Regions from separate parts of the Shewanella sp. 125m-1 genome, predicted to be linked through region 1. Evidence: predicted binding sites of a transcription regulator. Region 1 holds the regulator's gene; each other region holds the start of a gene.
What was found. The regulator sigma-54, encoded in region 1, starts transcription at its own class of promoters, with help from an activator protein. The targets are predictions, from matches to a motif close to GTTGGCACGNNNNTNGNNT.
Positions count from the first base shown of each region.

Region 1 (4,570 bases):
AGAAGGACGCTATGAAATACAATCAATCTATCCTTGCAGGCCTATTTTGTCTGCTCAGTTTCAGCTCTGTTGCTAAAGTTGATGACCTGATGCAAGAGGTGAAAATTGCGGCCGCTAGCCAAGAAGCTGATATCAAGAATAATCAGGTTATCTTTTTTGGGCCTGTCGAAGTCACTCAGGGCACAATCAAGATGAATGCCGATAAGCTACGGGTTTTCTCAAAAGAAGATAAGAGCGGTAAAACGCTTGTGGCGACTGGTAACCCAGCCACTTACACCCAAATAATGGATGATGGACGCCCGGCAACGGCTAGCGCAAAAGAGATCCGCTACGAACTTGCTACGCGCACACTCACCTTAGTCGGCGAAGCCACCCTAGCGCAAGACGGTAGCCAGGTCACAGGTAACCGCATTAAATACAACATCAGTTTGCAACAGCTTATTGCAGAAAGTACTGGCAAGGGCGATGACAGAGTTATCACCATTATTCAGCCTGAAACCTATCAGGAAGAGAAACCAGAATCGCCAGCGAAAAAGCAGGAACAGCAATGAACCAAATCACCTTAAAAGCGGTCAATCTTGCTAAGAGCTATAAAAATCGTGCCGTCGTACAAGATGTTAGCTTAACCGTAAAGACAGGTCAGATTGTTGGTTTGCTTGGCCCAAACGGTGCAGGTAAAACAACGACATTCTACATGGTGGTTGGCCTAGTACAGAGTGATAAGGGTAAGATCTTTATTGATGATGACGATCTTACGCTCGATCCTATGCATTTACGCGCCCGTAAAGGTATCGGTTACCTACCTCAGGAAGCCAGTATTTTTAGAAAGCTGTCAGTACGTGACAACATCATGGCCGTCTTACAGACTCGTCATGACATCAATAACGAGCAACGTGAAGAACAACTTGAGCATCTACTCGAAGAGTTTCATATCACTCACATTCGTGACAGCCAAGGTATGGCATTGTCTGGAGGCGAACGCCGCCGGGTAGAAATTGCTCGGGCACTCGCAGCTAATCCAAAGTTTATCTTGTTAGATGAGCCGTTCGCGGGTGTTGACCCCATTTCAGTTATCGATATTAAAAAAATTATTGAACAACTTAAGAGTCGCGGTCTGGGCGTACTGATCACCGATCATAATGTTCGCGAAACTTTGGACGTTTGTGAGCGTGCTTACATAGTAAGCCACGGAAATCTGATTGCTGAAGGTACACCTGCCGAAATCTTGGACAACCAACAGGTTCGAGCGGTGTACTTAGGTGAACAATTCAGGCTATAGTTAATTCACAGTATGGAAGCTGAAAAACTCAATATGGAATTATTTCCAAAAAAAATCAACGTGTTGAGTTTTTGAGCAACCTTCGCCAGTTCAACGAGCTTTAACGTTTAACTACAGTGTAGGGAATAGCGGTAAAATGAAAGCGTCACTCCAGCTCAAAATGGGTCAACAGCTCACTATGACTCCCCAGTTACAACAGGCCATTCGCCTGTTACAACTGTCTTCTTTAGAGCTGCAACAAGAGATCCAACAAGCATTAGATTCTAATCCGTTACTGGAGCTAGATGAAGAGCAGTCAGATGGCGATATGATCAACGATGAAGATCACTCTGTAAATGACTCTAATAGTGAACTCACCCAAGATAGCGCAAGCGTTGACACCTCCGAAGCCCTCACCCAAGATTCCATGCCCGATGACCTGCCTATGGATACCACTTGGGATGAAGTCTACACCGTTTCCTCTAATGCTAGCTCAGGCGTAAGTCGTGAAGATGACATGCCATTCCAAGGCGAGACTAGCGAAGGCTTATATGAGCATCTTGAGTGGCAAAAGAACCTCACCCCATTTTCAGATAACGATCTTGCTATCGCCACCGCGATTATTGATGCGATCGATGAACGAGGTTATTTAACCCAGAGCTGTGACGAAATTCTCGAAGCGATGGGCGATCCTGAAACTGAACTCGATGAAGTCGAAGCCGTTTTAAAACGAATTCAACATTTTGATCCTATCGGTGTTGCCGCCCGCAACTTAAGTGAATGCCTACTTATCCAGCTAGCACAATATGCCGCAGATACACCGCACATTGAAAATGCAAGATTACTGATTAAAGACTATTTAGACCTTATTGCGGGGCGTGATTTTAGGCAGTTAATGCGTAAAACCAAACTCAAAGAGGATGATTTACGTGAGGCGATCACACTGATCCAAACTCTTAACCCAAGACCTGGGCTTGCCATTGCACGCAGTAAAGATGAATACGTCATTCCCGACGTGTCTGTCAGCAAGAAAAAAGGTCGCTGGGTGGTAGAGCTAAATCCTGACTATATGCCTAAGATTAATGTTAATCAGCATTACGCATCAATGGCGCGTAGCACAACGAATCAGGCCGACGGTCAATTTATCCGTGGCCACCTGCAAGAAGCTAAGTGGTTTATAAAGAGCCTGGAAAGCCGCAACGACACCTTATTGAAAGTGACAAACTGTATCGTCAAATTCCAGCAAGGCTTTTTTGAGTTCGGTGAAGAAGCCATGAAACCTATGGTACTCAATGACATTGCCGAAGCTGTTGAAATGCATGAATCTACCATTTCACGTGTTACCACACAGAAGTACATGCACACCCCAAGGGGCATTTTTGAACTAAAATATTTCTTCTCAAGCCATGTGGGTACCGACGATGGCGGAGAATGCTCATCGACAGCAATTAGGGCATTTATTAAGAAATTAGTCGCAGCTGAAAACCAGAGGAAACCGTTAAGCGATAGCAAAATGGCCCAGCTTCTGGCTGAACAAGGGATTAAAGTTGCTAGACGTACGATTGCAAAATATCGAGAAGCGATGCTGATCCCGCCCTCAAACCAACGTAAGAGTTTATAACTCAAAATTAGGCACATGGAGGATCGATAATGCAAATCAACCTGACAGGACATCACATCGAAATCACCGATTCACTACGCGGTTATGTAGAAGAGAAATTTACAAAGCTTGAACGACATTTCGATCAGATCAATAATGTGCACGTTATTTTGAATGTACAAAAAATGCAGCAGATTGCCGAAGCTAAAATTCACCTTAAAAAAGGGGAAGTATTTGCTATTTCGGAACATGCAGATATGTATGCTGCAATAGACTCCCTGATCGATAAACTAGATCGTCAGGTTATTAAACACAAAGAGAAGCTGACTAAACACTAACGATGGAACTAAGTACCATCCTGCAGCCGGAGTGCACTACCTGCGCCACTCCGGGCAGTAAGAAAAAAGTACTGGAGTTAATCAGTGACATTGCCGCTGTCCAGTACCCAACCCTTTCTTCACAAGAGATCTTTGAAAGTCTCTTGGCACGAGAGAAAATGGGTAGCACGGGAATAGGTAATGGTATAGCGATTCCTCATGGAAGGCTGTCGAATATAGAACGTCCAGTTGCAGTATTAGTTAAATGTGAAGTTCCTATCCCATTTGACTCATTCGATAAGCAGCCTGTCGATATTCTATTTGCTTTATTGGTGCCATCTGATCAGTGTGAGCAACATTTAGCAACACTGTCTTGTATGGCTGAAAAACTCAACGATAAAGCGGTGGTTAAGCAGTTGAGAAAGACCAGCAATGAATCAGAACTATACCAAGTCATTACCCAATAGCTAACTACTCAGGTCTTTAAGTTATTTATTTTTTTACACAAAAGGTAAATGATTTAAAGACCTAAGTAATTATTACAGCAATATTATTTATTCTTATTCACCCGCTCAACTTCTTGCTTTCAGCCTTAAAAAAGTTAATCTATACACTTACACAATATAACCACAAAAATCATACATTTTGTTTAATGTCTATCAGGTAATCATACGATGAAGCTTGTTTTAGTCTCAGGTCGCTCCGGTTCAGGTAAGTCCGTTCTATTAAGAATGCTAGAAGATCTCGGCTATTATTGTGTCGATAACCTGCCCTTGCCAATGATGGGGACCTTACTCAAAGAGCTATCGGGTAACACTAAGCTTGTCGCCATCAGTGTCGATATTCGTAACCTGCCAGAAAAGAAAGATGAGCTGGTTAAGCACCTCACTTTTCTGCCTGATGGGGTCGAGTTATTAAGCTTTTTCCTTAACTCAAGCGATGAAGTGCTACTTAAACGTTATAACGAGACCCGTCGTCTGCACCCTTTATCGCACGATAACATTTCGCTTAAAGAGGCCATTGCGCTAGAAGGTCGCTTGTTAGAGCCGCTAGCCAACATTGTCGATCATTATATCGATACCTCAAATCTCAACATTTACGATCTTAATGATCAGGTGCGTGAGATCCTACTTGGCAATCTTGATAAAGAGTTGATGATCAACTTCGAATCGTTTGGTTTTAAACATGGTATGCCAACCGAAGCTGACTTTATGTTTGATGTACGATTTTTGCCAAACCCACATTGGGAGCCCGACCTGCGCCCTATGACTGGGCTCGACCAACCAGTACAAGATTTCTTAAATGAACGCCCAATGGTCAACCTGTTTATTAAACAGATTGAAGATCTACTCGAAACTTGGTTACCCGATCTAGAACGTAACAACCGTAGCTACC
Region 1 is NZ_JBRILT010000010.1:12,719-17,288, forward strand. It holds gene lptA (lipopolysaccharide transport periplasmic protein LptA) at 12-551, shown strand; gene lptB (LPS export ABC transporter ATP-binding protein) at 548-1,279, shown strand; gene ACVBIK_RS06820 (RNA polymerase factor sigma-54) at 1,416-2,879, shown strand; gene hpf (ribosome hibernation promoting factor) at 2,909-3,196, shown strand; gene ptsN (PTS IIA-like nitrogen regulatory protein PtsN) at 3,199-3,642, shown strand; gene rapZ (RNase adapter RapZ) at 3,850-4,570, shown strand, end outside.

Region 2 (4,570 bases), on a different contig from region 1:
TCACACCGGTGAGAGTAACTGGGTAGCGTTTTATGCAGTCGACGGCAAACCTGTCGATTTAGATCCTGCCGCGGGTGAGTATAAGACTGATACCAACGGTGACGGTACGGCTGATGGCACTGCTAATGCTGAAAACGCAGGGGGGTGGAAAGGCGCGGCTATTTCATTTAACGATACTGGCGCATATACCGGCAGCAACCCAGCAGTTATTAAAACAGAAGCCTTAGGTGTTGGTGGTGCAGATGTATTAGGCGCTGGCGCTGATGGTAGCCAGACCTTAACGCTAAACTTTAATAACCCAACTCAGTATGCATCGCCATTTGAGGTGACAGAGTTAACTCAAGATGGTACTACGGTAGGGCGTTTAACTAACGTTGAAGTAGGCGCTGACGGCCTAATTAACGCCAGTTACAGCAATGGTTCAACAGTACCACTTGCACGTGTTGCCTTAGTGAGCTTTGCTAACGAGCAAGGGCTAACGCAAGCGGGTAATACCTCTTGGAAGGCGAGTTTAGACTCAGGCCCGGCACTTGCCGGAGAGGCAAACAGTGGTACTTTTGGTAGTGTTCGTTCATCGGCACTTGAACAGTCAAACGTAGACTTGACGACCGAACTCGTTGATTTGATCTCTGCTCAGCGTAACTTCCAGGCCAACTCAAGAACGCTTGAAGTGAACAACACGCTACAACAGACAGTTCTGCAAATCCGCTAAGCTTTAAAAAGCTAAGAAGGGCGCTCGCAGGCTCACTTCGAGGTCCCTTCTTGGTTTTAGGACCGAGGAAAAGCACAAGAGCCGAACGCTTCGCTCACGGAAGACGGAACGTTCGCAGGCTCACTTCGAGGACGCTTCTAGGTCCTAGAGAAAACGCAATAAAAGTCAAAAGCTTGCATTGGTTTTATTTATGCAATTGCTTTGATCTTTATGCTTTCCTAGAACCTAGAACCTTCTTTTTTCGTAGGTCGGCATTTATGCCGTCAGTTTAATCTGTTAAGTCTTTTCCGTAAGCGAAGCGTTCCGTAGTGACCTTCAATTCAATCAAACAGTCACGTGCCGTCAGGCCGCAGGCCGTTCGTCTTTGCATGCCCGTCTCAGCTTTTCTCATCTTAGCTTTAACCTAGAAGGAGTGTAGCGACGCTCTCGTAGTGGCATTCAATTAAAGTCAATAGTCACGTCCTAGCAGCGTAGCGTCCTTCTTTATATATCTTGGCACGATGTTTGCTATTAATTTCGTTAGACGGAAGTTTGACGGAGTGTAAAGTGGACAAATTGCTCTATGTCGCGATGAGCGGCGCAAAACAGAATATGAATTCGTTGGCGGTCAGTGCCAACAATTTAGCAAACGCAAATACAGATGGCTTTAAAGCCTCTCTTGCTCAAGCTCGCTCTATGCAGGCTTTTGGCGAAGGTCTACCTACGCGCGTGTTCTCGATGACAGAAAGTCCGTCAGCTAATTTTTCTAGCGGTCCAATAAAAACCACTGGGCGTGATTTAGACATTGCCGTCAAAGGTGATGGCTGGATTGCTGTGCAAGCTGAAAATGGCGGTGAAGCGTATACCCGTTCAGGCAGCTTGCGTTTCGATAACTCTGGTGTGCTGCGTAATGATAGAGGCACGGCAGTGATAGGCGACAATGGCCCGATTGTATTGCCGCTACCCATTGAAAAGGTCGAAATCTCTCAAGATGGCATTGTATCTGTTCGTCCGTCAGGTGCCACAGCCGAGGTGATTGAAGAGGTTGCTCGCATCAAGTTGGTCAACCCGGGTAATCAAAATTTAATGCGCGGTGAAGACGGCTTGTTCCGTTTAATGTCGGGTGAGAATGCGCAGGCCGATCCAAGCGTCGGTCTGCTAAGCGGCGCAGTGGAAGGCAGTAACGTTAATGCCGTCCATGAGATGGTATCTATGATTGACCTACAGCGTCAGTTTGAGATGCAAGTGAAAATGATGAAAACAGCAGAAGAGAACGATCGCGCGTCCTCTTCCTTAATGCGCATAAGCTAGGAGAGACACTATGCATCCCGCTTTATGGATAAGTAAGACTGGTTTAGACGCTCAACAAACCGATATTTCAGTTATTTCTAATAACGTGGCTAACGCCAGTACCGTCGGGTTTAAAAAGAGCCGTGCTGTATTTGAAGACTTGCTGTACCAAAACGTCAGTCAAGCTGGCGGCATTAGCGCATCGAATACTAAATTGCCCAATGGTTTAAGTATTGGCGCCGGTACTAAAGTGGTCGCAACTCAAGAGATGTTTACTCAGGGCAACATGTTGACCACTGATAACTCGCTCGACTTGATGATTGAAGGCCCAGGTTTTTTTGAAGTGCAGATGCCAGATGGCACCGCAGCTTATACCCGCAATGGTCAGTTTAGTTTAGATGAAACAGGCCAAATCGTAACGCCGGGTTCAGGTTATGTGATCCAGCCTGCTATCACCATTCCAGAAGGCGCCACTAGCATTACCGTCTCGGCAGAAGGTGAAGTCTCTGTTAAGACGCCAGGTAATGCCGAAAACCAAGTGGTAGGTCAATTAGCCATATCCGATTTTATTAATCCGTCGGGACTCGACCCAATGGGACAAAACCTGTACGTAGAAACTGGGGCAAGTGGCACACCTATTCAAGGTACGGCTTCACTCGATGGTATGGGCGCAATCCGTCAGGGGGCGCTTGAAACCTCAAACGTGAACGTGACCGAAGAGCTGGTAAACCTGATTGAAAGTCAGCGTATTTATGAGATGAACTCAAAGGTGATCTCTGCGGTTGACCAGATGTTGTCTTACGTTAACCAGAATCTTTAAGATATTTTAAGAGGCTTTGACTATGAAGCGTTTGTGGGCTGTTTTCTTTATGGTGGCTTTATCGGCTTGTAATTCGACCAATGGCAAGCCAATTGCTGATGATCCTTATTACGCGCCAGTTTATCCTGAAGCGCCGCCAACCAAAATCGCTGCAACCGGCTCTATGTATCAAGATAGTCAGGCATCGAGCCTTTACTCTGATATTAAAGCGTTAAAAGTGGGTGACATCATTACCGTGTTATTGATGGAGCAGACTCAGGCTAAAAAGAGCGCCAATAACGAGATCTCTAAAGGCACAGATCTGTCGCTTGACCCCATTTATGCTGGCGGCGGCAATGTGACCATTGGCGGCAATCCCATCGATTTACGCTACAAAGACAGCATGAATACCAAGCGCGAATCTGACGCCGACCAAAGCAACAGCTTATCTGGCAGTATTTCAGCTAACGTGATGCAGGTGCTTAATAACGGTAACCTGGTTATTCGTGGTGAAAAGTGGATAAGCATCAATAACGGTGACGAGTTTGTTCGCATTACCGGTATTGTTCGCGCGCAAGATATTCGACCTGACAATACGATTGACTCACAAAGAGTGGCTAATGCTCGTATTCAGTACAGCGGAACGGGTACGTTCGCCGAAGTACAAAAAGTGGGGTGGTTAGCCTCGTTCTTTATGGGCAGCTGGTGGCCGTTTTAGGCTCTATATTGGCGCCTATTGCTAAGGATTTAGGATGATGAAATTAAAATTAGCATTGCTATGTGTCATGTTGGTATTGACGGCTCCCGTTCATGCCCAGCGTATCAAAGACATTGCAAACGTACAGGGTGTGCGTAGTAACCAGTTAATCGGCTACGGTTTAGTGGTGGGTTTACCGGGTACGGGGGAAAAGACCCGTTATACCGAGCAAACCTTTAAAACCATGTTGAAGAATTTTGGCATTAACTTGCCTGATAACTTTAGACCCAAGATTAAAAACATCGCGGTTGTTGCCGTCAGTGCAGACATGCCGCCGTTTATCAAGCCGGGTCAAACCCTAGATGTTACGGTTTCAAGTTTAGGTGAAGCAAAGAGTTTACGTGGTGGCATGTTACTGCAAACCTTCTTAAGAGGGGTTGACGGTAATGTGTATGCCATTGCTCAAGGCAGCATGGTTGTCAGTGGTTTTAGCGCCGAAGGGATGGATGGCTCTAAAGTTGTTCAAAACACACCAACAGTTGGACGTATACCCAATGGCGCGATTATTGAGCGTACTGTAGCAACGCCATTTTCTACCGGCGATCATTTAACCTTTAACTTGCGCCGTGCGGACTTCTCAACTGCAAAACGTTTAGCCGATGCGATTAACGATCTGTTAGGCCCTGGCATGGCAAGGCCACTTGACGCAGCATCAGTGCAAGTCAGTGCACCACGAGATGTATCACAGCGGGTATCTTTTTTGGCAACGCTTGAGAATATTGAAGTTGAGCCCGCCGCAGAATCAGCCAAGGTGATTGTTAACTCTCGCACCGGTACGATTGTCGTGGGTCAAAACGTCAAATTATTGCCAGCGGCGGTGACTCATGGTGGTTTAACAGTGACGATTGCTGAAGCAACTCAGGTTTCACAGCCAAATCCCTTTGGAAATGGACAAACGGTTGTCACCACCGACAGTACCGTTGATGTGGCTGAAGAAGACAGCCGTATGTTTATGTTTAACCCTGGAACCACGCTAGATGAGCTAGTTCGGGCGGTTAACTTAGTCGGTGCGGCTCCGTCAGATGTGCTTGCG
Region 2 is NZ_JBRILT010000002.1:143,442-148,011, forward strand. It holds gene flgE (flagellar hook protein FlgE) at 1-712, shown strand, start outside; gene flgF (flagellar basal-body rod protein FlgF) at 1,259-2,002, shown strand; gene flgG (flagellar basal-body rod protein FlgG) at 2,013-2,801, shown strand; gene flgH (flagellar basal body L-ring protein FlgH) at 2,824-3,498, shown strand; gene ACVBIK_RS01770 (flagellar basal body P-ring protein FlgI) at 3,536-4,570, shown strand, end outside.
Region 2: flgF (flagellar basal-body rod protein FlgF) is a predicted target of sigma-54. The motif match lies at 1,204-1,222, and genes of this name have one in related genera.

Region 3 (4,570 bases), on a different contig from region 1:
GCCAGTGACGCGAGCATCGAGTTTTTTATGGGAGTGGCTATTTTTTATGCGAACTTTATCACCCACGTTGCCATCATGCAGTGCTTCACCAACGGTTTTAATTTCAAAATTGTCAGAGCGCGCATATATCGACACGCTATCGCCTTTACACACAATACAGAGTTGGTTGGCAAAAATGGGGTGCCCCGGTGCGACACGTCGTTTTAATCTCGCCCCTATCACTTCGGAGATACTTTCAAACTGTTGGCCCCGCAAAGTGGTTTGCTCAATATATTCGAGTGCAATATCGTCTCTAGATAACAGAACACCCGGCCCCATGGTCGATTTTGCGACTACAACAGGGTACAGGATCTCCACTCTTACCGATAAGAACATCTGCCATGGATAACTTAAATCTGGACTGTTGCAGCTAATTTTAACTGTATTGTTACGGCGGATAGCACGATCGCTGGCGATTTCGGCGGTGATGGGTAAGTAGCAGTTGGGTAAGTTGACACGCGTATCTAGGCTCTGAGGGCTGATATTAATCTTTGCCTTATCAGGCGCTTCAATTTTTTCTTCAATAGCCGCTATAGCTAATTGAGAAATGGTCGATACAGATGGAATACTGGCAGCTGTAGTGGCAGTTGCCGCCATTGGGGGCAAAAGTACAACTAAAATGATGCAAAAGTAGATTTTCATAATGAATGCAGTGGCTTGATTCGCTAATATGCGACAATATTGTGTTATGTGCTGAACTGCAGTCATCTTTATCCTTTTGGATTGGTTGGCGTCATTAGTTTGACTGAAAAGGCCGTACTCGCTTGGATAGCTCCAAGTAAGCAATTAATGTGCCTAAAAGTGATGGTTGTGTGAAATATGGCGTGAAACCTTGTGTGAAATACACCGAGTGTAGCCAAATTATAACGACTATTTACACACACTAATTAAATTGAAATAGATATCGCCTACATGAGTAGGTACAAGGCAAAAAATGTATGTCGAATATTCTCGAATCAGTCAATAAACGGACTCAATTGGTTGGACAAAACCGCCTGGAATTATTGTTATTTAAGCTAAATGGACGTCAACGATTTGGTATTAATGTTTTTAAAGTCAAAGAGGTGTTGCAGTGTCCACCTTTAACAAACTTACCAAAATTGAACTCCAAGGTGCGCGGCGTTGCTCATGTTCGCGGTATGATGATTTCGGTGATTGACTTGAGTGCGGCAACCGGTGGTCGTCCAATCGAGAATATTGAAAACAGCTTCATTATTATCTCAGAATATAACCGCAGTGTGCAGGGCTTCTTGGTCAGTTCAGTTGAGCGAATTATTAATATGAACTGGGAAGCCATTATGCCGCCACCACAAGGGGCGGGCAAATCCTCTTATCTGACCGCGGTGACTGAAATTGAAAACGAATTAGTTGAGATTTTAGATGTTGAGAGAATTCTTGATGAAATTTCACCCGTTAACACAAACACCAGTAAAGAGCTGGATGATGCCTTAACGATTGACCGTGATAAGCATTACCACATTATGGTGATTGATGACTCATCGGTCGCTCGTAAGCAAATTATTCGCGCGCTCACTTCGCTCGATTTACAAATAGATACAGCCAAAGACGGTAGAGAAGCGTTGAATAAACTGCGGGCGATATCGGCAGAGCTTGATGACGTATCAACTGAGATCCCATTGATTATTTCTGACATTGAAATGCCAGAGATGGATGGTTATACCTTAACCGCAGAAATTCGTGATGATCCTAAGCTAAGAAACATTAAAGTGGTATTACACACTTCATTAAGCGGTGTGTTTAATCAGGCGATGGTGCAAAAGGTGGGGGCTAACGATTTTATCGCTAAGTTTAACCCTGATGAGTTAGCCGCAGCGGTAAACAAGCATTTAAGCCTGTAGTTGCCGTTAGTTGCCGTTATTTAGTATCAGCATAAACCATAGCTTGCTTGTGTTTGTGTTGATGCTAAGGTATAAACCTGCGTTCGTTTTCACCCGTGGTCGATGTTGATTGACCACTGTGGTTTGTTTTACTGAATTAGGATATTAGAGTGGCGAATAAATCTCTTGCTGAGAATGAGTACAATCAATTTAGATTATTCTTAGAACAGCACAGCGGTATTGTGTTGGGAGAAAATAAGCAGTATCTGGTGCGTAGCCGACTAGCACCTCTTATGGGCAAATATAATTTGCCATCCTTATCAGACGTGGTTAAGCATTCGATGAAACCGACTGAGCGCCAATTGCGCACTGAAGTTATCGATGCTATGACGACAAATGAAACCTTATGGTTTCGCGACCGTTATCCTTTCGAGTTATTGTCGAGTACGATTTTACCCACATTTAGTCGTTTAGGCCGACCGGTAAAAATCTGGTCTGCAGCCTGTTCTTCAGGTCAAGAGCCGTATTCGTTAGCCATGACAATATTAGAGCATCAACAGCGCAAGCCTGGCAGCTTACCCGCCAGTGCAAGTATTCTGGCAACAGATTTGTCACCCTCTATGCTTGAGCGCTGTAAAAATGCGCAATACGATAATCTTGCCTTAGGTCGTGGTTTGTCTGATGAACGCAAACGTCAGTTTTTTGATGCTTTGCCCTCAGGCAACATGGTTGTTAAAGACAACGTTAAGCGCTTAGTCAATTTTCGCGCTCATAACCTGCTAGAAAGTTATACCTTACTAGGCAAGTTCGATATTATTTTTTGCCGTAATGTGTTGATCTATTTTTCACCAGAGGCAAAGCGGAAAATCCTACGGCAATTTGCTGCCGCGTTAAATCCTAACGGCATACTGTTTCTAGGCGCGTCCGAGTCTATAGCGGGTCTGTCTGATGAATTTGATATGGTGCGTTGTAACCCTGGGATCTACTATCAAAAACGAGGCTAATGCTTTGTTTGCTCGATTCTGCTTCTACTAACGCGTCTTTGTGACGCGTTTTTTATCTCTAGCATTCGATGTTGAATGTGTCTCCTAGCTAATCTTTCTAGTATCTCTCTAATTTGGCACAACTATTGCTTTGTTCTAGCTATCGAGCTGAGGAGGCAATTTTATGGCGATTAGTTTTGACAAAGCATTAGGGGTTCATCAATACACTTTGGGCGTTCGCTCCCAGCGTGCAGAGATCCTGTCTTCAAATATTGCAAATGCTGATACGCCAAATTATAAAGCCCGTGATATCGATTTTTCTAAAGCGATGGGGGCGGCTCAATCTCAGCAATCGGGTTTAGCTATGGCTAAAAGCGATACTAAACACTTCGATATGGCGGCATTAACTCAGCAACATGTGGGCTACCGAGTGCCAAATCAGCCTGATACAGGTGACGGTAACACGGTTGATATTCAGCAAGAGCAGTCTTCTTTTATGCAAAACGCACTGGAATATCAAATGTCACTGGGTTTTCTTGACAGTAAGTTCGCCGGTATGAAAAAAGCACTTAGAGGCAGTTAATCATGAGCTTATTTAATATTTTTAACGTTGCAGGTTCTGGTATGTCGGCCCAATCGGTCAGACTTAACACCACGGCGAGTAATATTGCCAATGCTGATTCTGTATCAAGCAGTGTGGGTGAAACCTACCGTGCGCGTCATCCTATCTTTGAAGCTGAAATGAGTAAGGCGCAGCAGCATCAAAGTGCAGCGCAGTCAGTTGCCGTTAAAGGGATTGTTGAAAGTGATATGCCACTGAATAAAGAGTTTTCGCCAGGTCACCCTATGGCGGACACCGATGGCTTCATCTACAAGCCTAATGTAAATGTAATGGAGGAGATGGCTAACATGATTTCAGCCTCTCGCTCTTATCAAATGAACGTACAAGTCACTGAAGCAGCAAAATCGATGCTTCAGCAGACATTAAAAATGGGCAAATAAACTCAGTGAAAGCTGGAGGTAAATTTTGAGCCTTATTAATCCGCTCACCGCAACACAGCCGGCTGCTAGCCAGCCACAACAGGCTAATGCTATTTCGCCACAAACAGCGCAGGCTGCGACTCAGAGTACGGCTGCATCGGCGACTAACACTGAGCAGACATCAACGGGTAACCCGTTTCTTGATGGCTTACGTTTGCCTGAAGAAAGCGCTATTCCTGAACCCAATAGCCAGGAGTTAACCCAAGAGGATTTCTTCTCGCTATTGAGTCAACAGCTGTCGATGCAAGATCCCTTTAAGCCTGTTGAAAATGATCAGATGATCCAGCAGATGGCGTCTTTCTCAACGGTAGACGGGATCAGCAAACTGAACGAAGAGATTGTTAATCTAAATGCGTTAACCAGCTCAAGTCAGGCGTTACAGGCCTCAGGCCTTGTTGGCCAAAAGGTACTTATCCCGTCGGATACAGCGCATATCTCTGCTGAAGATCCGAACATGAAAGGCATCATCAGTACGCCGGAACCTGTCGAATCAATCATCGTCCGTATCGAAGATGAAAAAGGTCAGCTAATCACTACCTACAATGTCGATGGCAGTGCGGGTGGCAATATCGATGTCAGTTGGGATGGTTTAGATAAGAACGGCCAGCCCGTAGCTGATGGTAACTATACCTTCAAAGCCAGCGGTAAAGTTAACGGCACAAGCGAAGA
Region 3 is NZ_JBRILT010000002.1:138,004-142,573, forward strand. It holds gene flgA (flagellar basal body P-ring formation chaperone FlgA) at 1-681, opposite strand, end outside; gene ACVBIK_RS01725 (chemotaxis protein CheV) at 978-1,898, shown strand; gene ACVBIK_RS01730 (CheR family methyltransferase) at 2,042-2,881, shown strand; gene flgB (flagellar basal body rod protein FlgB) at 3,045-3,443, shown strand; gene flgC (flagellar basal body rod protein FlgC) at 3,446-3,862, shown strand; gene flgD (flagellar hook assembly protein FlgD) at 3,888-4,570, shown strand, end outside.
Region 3: flgB (flagellar basal body rod protein FlgB) is a predicted target of sigma-54. The motif match lies at 2,994-3,012, and genes of this name have one in related genera.